3 regions of the Priestia sp. JV24 genome follow, and region 2 is predicted to be linked to each of the others. Evidence: riboswitches for the same ligand, from Rfam matches in the RefSeq annotation. Region 2 holds a riboswitch; each other region holds the start of a gene.
The links. Region 2 has a riboswitch for thiamine pyrophosphate ahead of OK414_RS04350 (acetylornithine deacetylase). Riboswitches for the same ligand answer to the same signal wherever they lie in the genome.
Positions count from the first base shown of each region.

Region 1: it holds a riboswitch for thiamine pyrophosphate, as region 2 does, so the genes downstream of both, tenA (thiaminase II) here and OK414_RS04350 (acetylornithine deacetylase) in region 2, are expected to answer to the same signal.
Region 3: it holds a riboswitch for thiamine pyrophosphate, as region 2 does, so the genes downstream of both, OK414_RS02605 (thiamine phosphate synthase) here and OK414_RS04350 (acetylornithine deacetylase) in region 2, are expected to answer to the same signal.

Region 1 covers NZ_JAPCIN010000015.1:315,843-319,122, forward strand. The annotation lists gene OK414_RS10935 (aldehyde dehydrogenase) at 1-687, shown strand, start outside; gene tenA (thiaminase II) at 716-1,405, opposite strand; TPP riboswitch at 1,501-1,598, opposite strand; gene OK414_RS10945 (TspO/MBR family protein) at 1,825-2,571, shown strand; gene OK414_RS10950 (hypothetical protein) at 2,874-3,056, shown strand; gene OK414_RS10955 (sodium-dependent transporter) at 3,233-3,280, shown strand, end outside.
Region 2 covers NZ_JAPCIN010000010.1:293,283-296,562, forward strand. The annotation lists gene OK414_RS04340 (PTS transporter subunit EIIC) at 1-207, shown strand, start outside; gene OK414_RS04345 (MupG family TIM beta-alpha barrel fold protein) at 204-1,214, shown strand; TPP riboswitch at 1,433-1,535, shown strand; gene OK414_RS04350 (acetylornithine deacetylase) at 1,650-2,927, shown strand; gene tenA (thiaminase II) at 2,933-3,280, shown strand, end outside.
Region 3 covers NZ_JAPCIN010000009.1:71,671-74,950, reverse strand. The annotation lists gene thiO (glycine oxidase ThiO) at 1-648, opposite strand, end outside; gene OK414_RS02605 (thiamine phosphate synthase) at 632-1,255, opposite strand; TPP riboswitch at 1,377-1,478, opposite strand; gene OK414_RS02600 (hypothetical protein) at 1,640-1,855, opposite strand; gene crcB (fluoride efflux transporter CrcB) at 1,903-2,292, opposite strand; gene OK414_RS02590 (fluoride efflux transporter FluC) at 2,293-2,709, opposite strand; gene OK414_RS02585 (amino acid ABC transporter substrate-binding protein) at 3,034-3,280, shown strand, end outside.

The sequences.
Region 1 (3,280 bases), on a different contig from region 2:
GCGAAGCGAATTATGTTTGGTAAAGGGATGAATGCAGGCCAAACGTGCGTTGCTCCTGATTATTTGCTCGTGCATAAAAAAGTGAAAGCGCAGCTTGTAGAGAAACTTCGCGAAGCAATTTCTCAATTTTACGGTAGTAATCCACTTGAAAGCAACCGCTACGGCCGTATTGTCAGTGAGCGTCATTTTACTCGGCTAGTTGAGTTTTTAAAAGACGGAAATGCTATAGTTGGAGGCAGGTACAATAAAAACACGCTAACAATAGAACCTACGGTGTTAAGTGAAGTAAGCTGGACATCAGATGTTATGCAAGAAGAAATCTTTGGGCCTATTCTTCCTATGATTGAATATGAAACACTAGACGAAGTCATTCATAAAGTTCAAGAAAAAGCTAAGCCGTTAGCTCTTTACTTATTTACAGAAAGTGAAGATGTGCAAAACGTGATAACGGAGCGCCTTTCATTTGGAGGAGGCTGTATAAACGATACGCTTATGCATATCGCTACGCCATATTTGCCGTTTGGCGGAGTGGGAGAAAGCGGCACGGGTCAATATCATGGAAAAGACAGCTTTCAGACATTCACTCATTTTAAAAGCATGCTGTCTCAAACAACCAAGTTTGATTTGTCATTCCGCTATCCTTCGGAAAAACAAAGCTTGAAAATGATCAAAAAACTATTGAAATAAAAGAGCCTCCTGATAGGAGGCTTTTTCGTTATTTTGAAAGTAAAAGCTGAGAAAGCGGCCATTTTTCTTGGGTATATGCCATTTCCCAAAATAAATACTCCAGTTCACAGCTTTTGATGAAGTGATCTTTCATACGGTTACGTTCTTCTTCAGTCGCTTGTTCGGCGAGTTCATCAAGCTTGTTACAAAACCATTGTGTTGTGCCATTCATTTCTTCATTATTATAAAACTGAATCCATTCATAAAAAGGATGAGAAGGAGATGGATTTACTTGTTCTGTAATGCGCTGGCCAATTTCAACGTACGTCCATGGACATGGAAGAAGCACTGCAATGATTTCTGCTAAGCTGCCTGTATGCGCAACACTTGTCATATGGTTAATGTAGTGGCTGGCCGTCGGTGAAAGCGTCTCAGTGTGAAGGTCTTCATAACGTACGCCTGCTACTTCACAAAAATTATTGTGAGGGTGTACTTCACTATGTAATACCGTAGAAATGCCGGCATTAAAGGCTTCCATTTCGGTACGCGTGCGGCATTTTGTTAAAGCAGCGCCGTAAATGCGAACAAATGCTGTTAAGTATTCGTAATCTTGAGAAACGTAGTGAATAAGCGCTTCTTTTGGCACGTTTCCTTCAGCAATTCCTTTAATAAAAGGATGGTTAAAAATGGCTTCGTAAATATAGTTTGCTTCTTGTCTTAATTGAGATGAAAATGACATCAAAATCCTCCTTTAATATGAGGAAGTCACAAACAAGCACATAAAGGAAATAAAAAACACTCCGTTTATAAACGGAGTGGCAAAGGACAGTAAAAAACTGAACATTGCCACTTTCCTACGCTGGTATGAGCCAGATCAGGTTCAAAGGGATCAAGAAAACTTGTCTCAGCCGGTGGCACCCCTAGTGGACTTCCTATTAATCTACGTTTAACTTACCATATATTCTGAAAAATAGAAAGCGTTATGGGGAATTGTGTGCTAACAACTTTTCTTTCTTAAAGAGGAAATTTCTTAAAGCTGTTTTTAATCATTTTTGGTTAAAAATGCATATTTTTAGGGAAGAAGAGGTATTAATGAAGGGAAGAGCCGTTTTCGTCTCCGAAACACTCCCATATAAATAGAAGAAAGGAGAGAACAAAATGGCGAAATTTCGTTTGTATGCTGTATTAAATACAGTAGGCTTGGCTATTACACTACTTGTGAATTATTTAGCAAATGCCATTCCAATAGGAGGCAAAACAACGGGAGAAGCTTCTGCGCAAGTTCCTACGTTGTTTACACCAGCGGGTTATGCCTTTGCTATCTGGGGCGTTATTTATTTATTATTAACCATTTGGGTTATACGCCAATTTTTTGCAAGAGAAGATCAAAAGGAAATATATGCACGTATCGGCATTTGGTTTTTTCTAAACTGTTTGTTAAATAGTGCGTGGATCTTTATTTTCCAAAACGATTACTATAAGTTATCTCTTTTAGTTATGCTCTTTATTCTAGGCACATTAATGATTGTGTATTCCACTATTCAGCATTCTCGAATGACGACATGGTTTATGCGTCTGCCGATTTCGCTTTATCTTGGATGGATTTCTGTTGCGACTATTGTCAATGTGTTTGTCGTATTTCAAGCAAATGGAATACAGCACTTGATTGGCTTAAACGAGTTAACATGGACGATTATTATGCTGCTGGTAGGAGCTGTGCTGGGCATTATGTTTACATTAAAAAACCGAGACGCTGTTTATCCGCTTGTTTTTATTTGGGCTTATATTGCCATTGCAGTGAAGCAAAGTGGAAATCAGCCAATTGTCATTACTGTCATCATTTTAGTTGTTTTATTAGCAATTGCCATTATTGTGGGATTGATTAAACGCTATAGACGTTTTTAAAAAGAAGCTCTAGCTTTTGTAAGCTAGAGCTTTTTATGATGCTCTTTTGATTGTAAAAAAGCAGCTGTAAAAGCAATTAAGCTAATTAAAATACCAAAAGGAACAACAATTGGTACGAATGATAAAATAAATGTCATAAGTGTAACCTCCATATTGCATCGGTGCATAATGAAAAATTCAACTTTTTTAAATTGAAGTTCCGCTACTATAGTATGCTAGGCTTTATGTTTGGAGCCTATATGTTTAGAAATAAACGAAAAAGGCAAAATACGTTACATATAGGTTATATAGGAGGAGTTAAAATGGAAACATATTTAGTTGCTTACACAGATAAAGATGATATGGAATATAAACAAGTGACATGCGAGAGCTATGAAGATGCAGAGCGTACGGTTCTTCGTTTAGAGAGAGAAGGGCATATGCATATTGAAGAAATATCAAATCAAGAAGCCTATCGCGGAGACGAATCATCGTACAGAGAATGATTTTTGAATAGAAACATCAAACTTAAAATGAAGAAGCAGCTGCTTCTTCATTTTTTCTATTCTATATAGATATCGTTTTATAGAAAAAAGTAAAACGGGAATGATTTTCTTCTGCATTTATGGTACAGTACTAATCAGGTGAGTTTTGAGTTTAGAAGAGGAGAGAGTAACATTATATGAGTAAAGGAAATCAGTGGTCTTCACGCCTCGGTTTTATTTTAGCA
Region 2 (3,280 bases):
CTTGGAGCTGGAATCGGCGGAGCGTTTCAGGCGCACTTCCATATTGCAACTGTAGCAGTGGGAGTATCAGGTTTACCGCTTACGTTTTTAGTTCATGCGCATCAAATTCTTCTTTATTTACTTGGATTAGTTATTGCTTACGCGGCAGGCTTTATTTGTACCTATTTCTTTGGATTTAACGATGAAATGGCGAGGGAGTTTGAATGATTGGCATTTCGTTTTATTTAAATGATAGTGATGCCCCCAAAAAATTAATAGAAGCGAGTGAGTGCGGCGTCACACGTGCATTCACTTCGCTTCACATTCCAGAAGAAAAAGGAGATTTGGCTGAACGGGCAAAAGAATTGCTTCATGTGGCTAGAGATTGTGGAATAAGCGTGTATGCAGACGTATCTAAGCATACGCCAGTTCATTTAGGTATTGAAAGCCTTATGTCGCTATCTTCACTTGGCGTATCTGGTATTAGACTAGACGATGGCTTTAGCGCAGAAGAAACTCTTTCGCTTGCGAATGAATTTTATATTGCTGTTAATGCAAGTACGTTATCCAAACAAGAAATTGAAGCACTCTTATCTGCAGGTCTTCATCATCATCAGCTGCTTGCATGGCATAATTTTTATCCGCGGCCTGAAACAGGGCTTGAAGAAACGTTTTTTCAACAGCAGACAGATTTATTTAATGAACTTCGTATTCCAGTCTGCGCTTATATTCCTGGAGAAGACGAAAAAAGAGGCCCTGTTTATCAAGGTCTTCCTACTAGAGAAAAAGACCGTAATAGATGTCCTTTTACTTCTGCAGTAGATTTATACGGATGCGGAGTAGCAGAGGTTTATATTGGAGATCCATGCGCCGGTTCAAGTTTATTAAAGCGTTTGGTTCAATATCAAGAAAGCCGCATTATTCCGCTGCGCATTCGTTCACCTCATATAGAGGGAACGTACAGCGTGCGTCCGGATGTATCAAGAGACGTTCTGCGTTTAGTTGATACTCGATCTGTAAAACCAGTGCCGCCATTTCATACAGTAGAACGCAGAATGGGAGCAATTACAATGGACAATGATGGCTACGGACGTTACAGAGGAGAGGTTCAAATAGCTAAAACGAATTTGCCTGCAAATGCTAATGTGAATGTGATTGGGTATGTGATAGAAGAAGATCATGAGCTGCTTTCGTTAGTGAGACCGGGGCAAAAACTTGCGCTTCTTCCTGTCTGAATGGAAAAACGATGTATTTTTAAAGAAGCCGATAGTTAACTAGTAAGCTTATAAAAGTAAAGAGCACACACTGCTTGAAAAGGTGTGTGCTTTTTGTTTTCCTAAAAAGGAAACTATTTTCATTGCTGAATAATGAACCTTTCTATTGAATAAAACGCTTTACTATGATAAAACTATTACAGGTAAACATATGATAATCGTTTAATTTTATAGAGATACAACGCCACTAGGGGTGCTTTCTAAGCTGAGAGAGACGAGAAGTCTTAACCCTTATAACCTGAACTAGGTAATACTAGCGTAGGAAAGAGGTATTGTAATGGATGTTTTGTATGGTATTTCCTTACGAACTCGTTATAATAATTTTTTGTATATAAACAAAAACACTTCTTTCCTGCGAAAGAAGTGTTTTTTTATGCGTAAAGGAAGGTGTCATACATGGAAGAAACAATTGATTTGCTTGTCAAACAGGTAGAGGAGCGCAAAGGGGAGCTAGTCCAGTTATTAAAAACGCTTGTTTCATATAAAACGCCGGCGCCTCCTGCACGGAATTCTCATGAAGCGCAGCGCTACGTAGCGGATTTCCTTAAAAACTGCGGTTTTTCCATCGATATGTGGGATTTATATTGCAACGATCCTATTGTAGTGGGCACGTTAAAAGGGAAAAAATCAGCTGACTATCAAAGCTTAATTATTAACGGGCATATGGATGTAGCTGAGGTACAAGAAAATGAAAAGTGGGAGACAAATCCGTTTGAAGCTGTGGTAAAAGACAACATGATAATCGGACGCGGAGTTGCTGATATGAAAGGCGGCTTGGCAGGAGCATTATTTGCAGTTCAGCTTCTAACAGAAGCAGGAATCGAACTGCCGGGAGACTTGATTTTTGAATCCGTTGTAGGAGAAGAAGTGGGAGAGGCAGGTACGCTGCAATGCTGTCAGAAAGGATATACAGCTGACTTTGCGCTTGTTGCCGATACGAGTGATTTACATATTCAAGGTCAAGGCGGAGTGATCACGGGATGGATTACGATAAAAAGCAGTAAAACCTATCATGACGGTACACGCCGAAGTATGATTCATGCTGGAGGAGGGCTGTTAGCTGCGAGTGCTATTGAAAAGATGGCAAAAGTGATCGGAGGGCTGCAAGAATTGGAGCGCCACTGGGCTGTTACAAAAAGCTATCCAGGATTTTTGCCGGGAACAAATACGATTAATCCAGCAGTAATCGAAGGGGGAAGGCATGCTGCGTTTATTGCAGATGAATGCAGGCTGTGGATCACCGTTCACTATTATCCCAATGAATCATACGACCAAGTATCAAAAGAAGTGGAAGAATACATTTTAGCTATTGCAAAAGCAGATCCATGGTTAAAAGATAACCTGCCAACCTTTGAATGGGGAGGCACATCAATGATTGAAGACAGAGGAGAAATCTTCCCGTCATTAGAAATTGATGAAAATCATGCTGGAGTACAGCTGCTTGCAAATACTCATGAACAAATTGAAGGGAAAAAGCCTCCAATCGATGTGTCAACTAGCGTAACAGATGGCGGTTGGCTAGCTGATGCGGGGATTCCTGCGGCTATTTACGGTCCGGGGAATTTAGCAAATGCACATGCTGTGAATGAACAATTAGATATGAATCAGCTTATTCAATATACAAAAGTGATGGTGCAGTTCATTTATACGTGGCTGCATACGCATAAGGAGTGATCATCATGAAATTTAGTGAGCGATTATACGAAAAGCTGCAGCCTATTTGGCGTCAAAATCATAATCATCCCTTTGTACAGGGAATGGGAGACGGAACGCTTGAAAAGGAGAAGTTTCGCTTTTACATGATTCAAGATTACCTTTACCTAATTGATTATGCCAAATTATTTGCGATTGGAGCCATGAAAGCTACCGATCTTCAAACGATGGGGAAATTTGCTGCACTTTTGGATTCTACATTAAACGAAGAAATGAGCCTGCACCGTGAGTATGCCAAGAAAATTGAAATCAGCGAAAAAGAATTAGAAAAAGCGCAGCCATCTCCTACAACGCTTGCATACACACACTATATG
Region 3 (3,280 bases), on a different contig from region 2:
AATAAAGCGTTTAGCCCATGAGCCTGCTGCGATAACTACTTTTTCTCCATAAAAAGAGCCTTTGGACGTCTGTACACCTTTTACTGTTTCACTTTCCATAATAAGAGAATGAACGTCACAGTATTCGAATACATCTGCTCCGTGATACAAGGCTCCATGAGCAAGAGCTTGCGTTAACTTAGCCGGAGCTAGCTGGCCGTCTCCCGGTATTGTAATGGCTCCGTATATGTCTGGAGAGAGCCCGGGTTCTAACAAACGCGCTTCTTTTACATCGATCCATCTTACATGTTCATCCCACCCGTGGTGCTGAGCGGCTTTTTTCTTTAATACGTGTGCATCTTCTTCTGTTACAGCAACTTTTAATAAGCCTTTTTGAATGAGCTCTACGTCGATGGCCGTTTTTTCTTTTAGTTCCTTCACCAGTTCAGGAAACATGCTTCTGCTCTTAATAGCAAGGTCTAAAAGAGGACCTTCTTCATCAATTTCAGCTTGAGCACCTAAAATACCAGCGGCTGCACTTGAAGCTTCACAACCAATTTGATTGCGTTCAAGAATAGCTACTGACGCTCCTTGTTTTGACAAATGATAAGCGATAGAAGAGCTGATTATACCTCCTCCGATTAACAGTACATCATAATGCTGCTTCATTTTCTCCACCTCCAGATGTCCATATATGAGAATATTGTTTAATCGCTTTGAGGGGATCTTGCGCAAGCATGACACCAGACATCACAGCTATACCGTGTGCTCCTGTTTGAAGCACCTCTTTGGCATTTACAGGTGTAATTCCTCCAATGGCAATAACCGGTATCTGCACAGCATCTACTACTTCTTTTAGTGCTGCTACCCCTCGACTTTTTAATCCTTTTTTTGAATGTGTTGAATAAATATGTCCGTATAGAATGTAGTGAGCACCATCTTTTTCAGCTTCTAAAGCCTCTTCCACAGAGTGAACTGATTTTCCGACAATAAGAGAAGGAAATGCGTCTATAACAATCGAAACGTCTAAACTATGATAAGCAAGCTGTACGCCTTTTACTTTTAAAGCATGCGCTACATCAACTCGGTCATTCACAATAATTTTAGAGCGACAAAATGGCAAGCTTTCTAGTAAACATTGAATCTGCTTTGCCGTTTTCTCTTTTTCTCTAATATGAACGGCGCCCGTAAAAGGCGCGATAGCCGTTAAAACTTTTTGAAGCTCTTCGATTGGCTGCTTATCTGTTGTAATGACATGAAATTTAGGAATATCCACATGATCGAAACCTTTCCATTCAGAATAAAGAGAAATTTCAATCACCTCATCTTGTGTAGAGGGCTTTATTACATACAAAAAACCACTCTACAACGTAGAGTGGTTAGCATGCATCGTTATGTAAACATGATCGCCACTTCCCTACGCTGGTCCAAACCAGATCAGGTTCAAAGGGTCCGAAATACATTCGTCTCAGCTTCAAAAAGCTCCCCTAGTGATTGCTATTTATTGATTTTGTTTTCGCACTTAAAATTATAACACAACTAGATGTAAATACAATATCTCTTTATGCTCTTACGGCTCTCTTCCTTTTATAGATGTATCTTTTATGCTTCTTTACTAAGTAAGAGGTCCGGCGCACCGCATCATTCTGCTTTTATATGATTAGTAATCGGTATAGTCGTCAAATTCTTCCTTGTCTTTTTCCTTTTTCCGATCCCATATAAACAGCAGGAGTAACATAATAAAAGTTAGAATATAAAAACCGTAAAAAATAAATGCCGCCACAACATTTATAAATAAAAATAAAAAACCGATGATCTGACCTGCAACAGCTACAATCAACAAAATGTATTTCCAAACTTCTGCTTTTCTATCCATTCTCTACTTCTCCGTCTTTTTGTTTTTCCCTACTAGAAACGTTCTCTTTACTTAAATAAAAATGTTCCTGCCAGTAAACCGACTGTAAATAAACCAACTGTTCCAAATGCTGAAATCCCCACGTACGCCAGCATTTTCCGATAAGATTTTTCTCGAATTAACTGTACGGTTTCCACACTGAACGTTGAAAAAGTGGTAAAGGCACCAAAAAACCCAATGCCAATCATTAAAAATATTGAATCATCATAAGCATGACTCGGAACCTTTCCATAATAACTACCGTAAAAAAGACCAAGCCCAAACGCACCGAGCAAGTTTACAAACAGCATTGATACTGGAAAAGGAGGGTTTGAAACTGTTTTTGTAACTTTTAAACCCAAAAGATAACGGCATATTCCTCCAGCTGCCCCGCCAAGTGCCAAGCTCACTATGCTCATTTACTTCACCTCATGTACTTTCACTAAATTTTTCCCTGCCGCTTCACCGCATAGATAGCCTGCTAAAGCAAGAAGGATTCCACCTACTAAAGAGACCATTACATAAATGGCTCCCCAAAATAAATGGCGCTGAGTGAGAGAAATGACGTCTCCTGCAAACGTTGAATACGTTGTAAAACCGCCGCATACGCCAACTCCTAGTCCAAGCTTTATCCATTCTTTTGGATTTTTCCACACAAAAAATCCTGTTAATAGGCCTAGTATGAAGCTTCCTAATAGGTTTTCAATTACCGTTCCTATTGGGTAGCCCGCATATAATAAGGAAAGATTCAGCAAATAACGTGCATATGTACCAGCGATAGCACCAAAGGCAATTGAGATTAAGTTTATGGCTTTCATCATATCGCTCCGTTTCATAAATTCTTCTTTAAGTGTACCATAAGGAATTTATTTCTACCTTAACATTTAACTATATGTTTATTGCACCAAAAGTCATGAAAAAATGAAAGAGAAAATCGTCGCATGAAACTTCCTTTTTACTCCTCAAATCTCCCTTAAAAATCCACTTAATCCAAATTTTAAAATCTTTCTGTATCCTTATGACAAACCGTGTATAGAAGGTATATTTCCCTTATTTTAAGTCACATTAATCGTATAAGTTTTTTTTTGTTGACTTTTGCTGTGTTCTTGTTTAGTATCACAGAGTATCATTTCCTATCAGAATACTAGGGGGTTTAGAAAATGAAGAAATTTGCTGCACTTTTGTCGCTACTATTAGCTTTCACAGTTGTGCTTGCCGCATGCGGTTCTAGCTCAAAAAATGAAGCAAACAATGGAGACAATAAATCTTCACAAGAGGATTTATATAATAAAGTGAAAAAAGATGGCGTATTAACAATTGGAACTGAAGGTACATACCCTCCGTTCACTTTTCATGATGACAAACAAAAGCTAACTGGGTTTGATGTAGAATTGGCTCAAGAAGTAG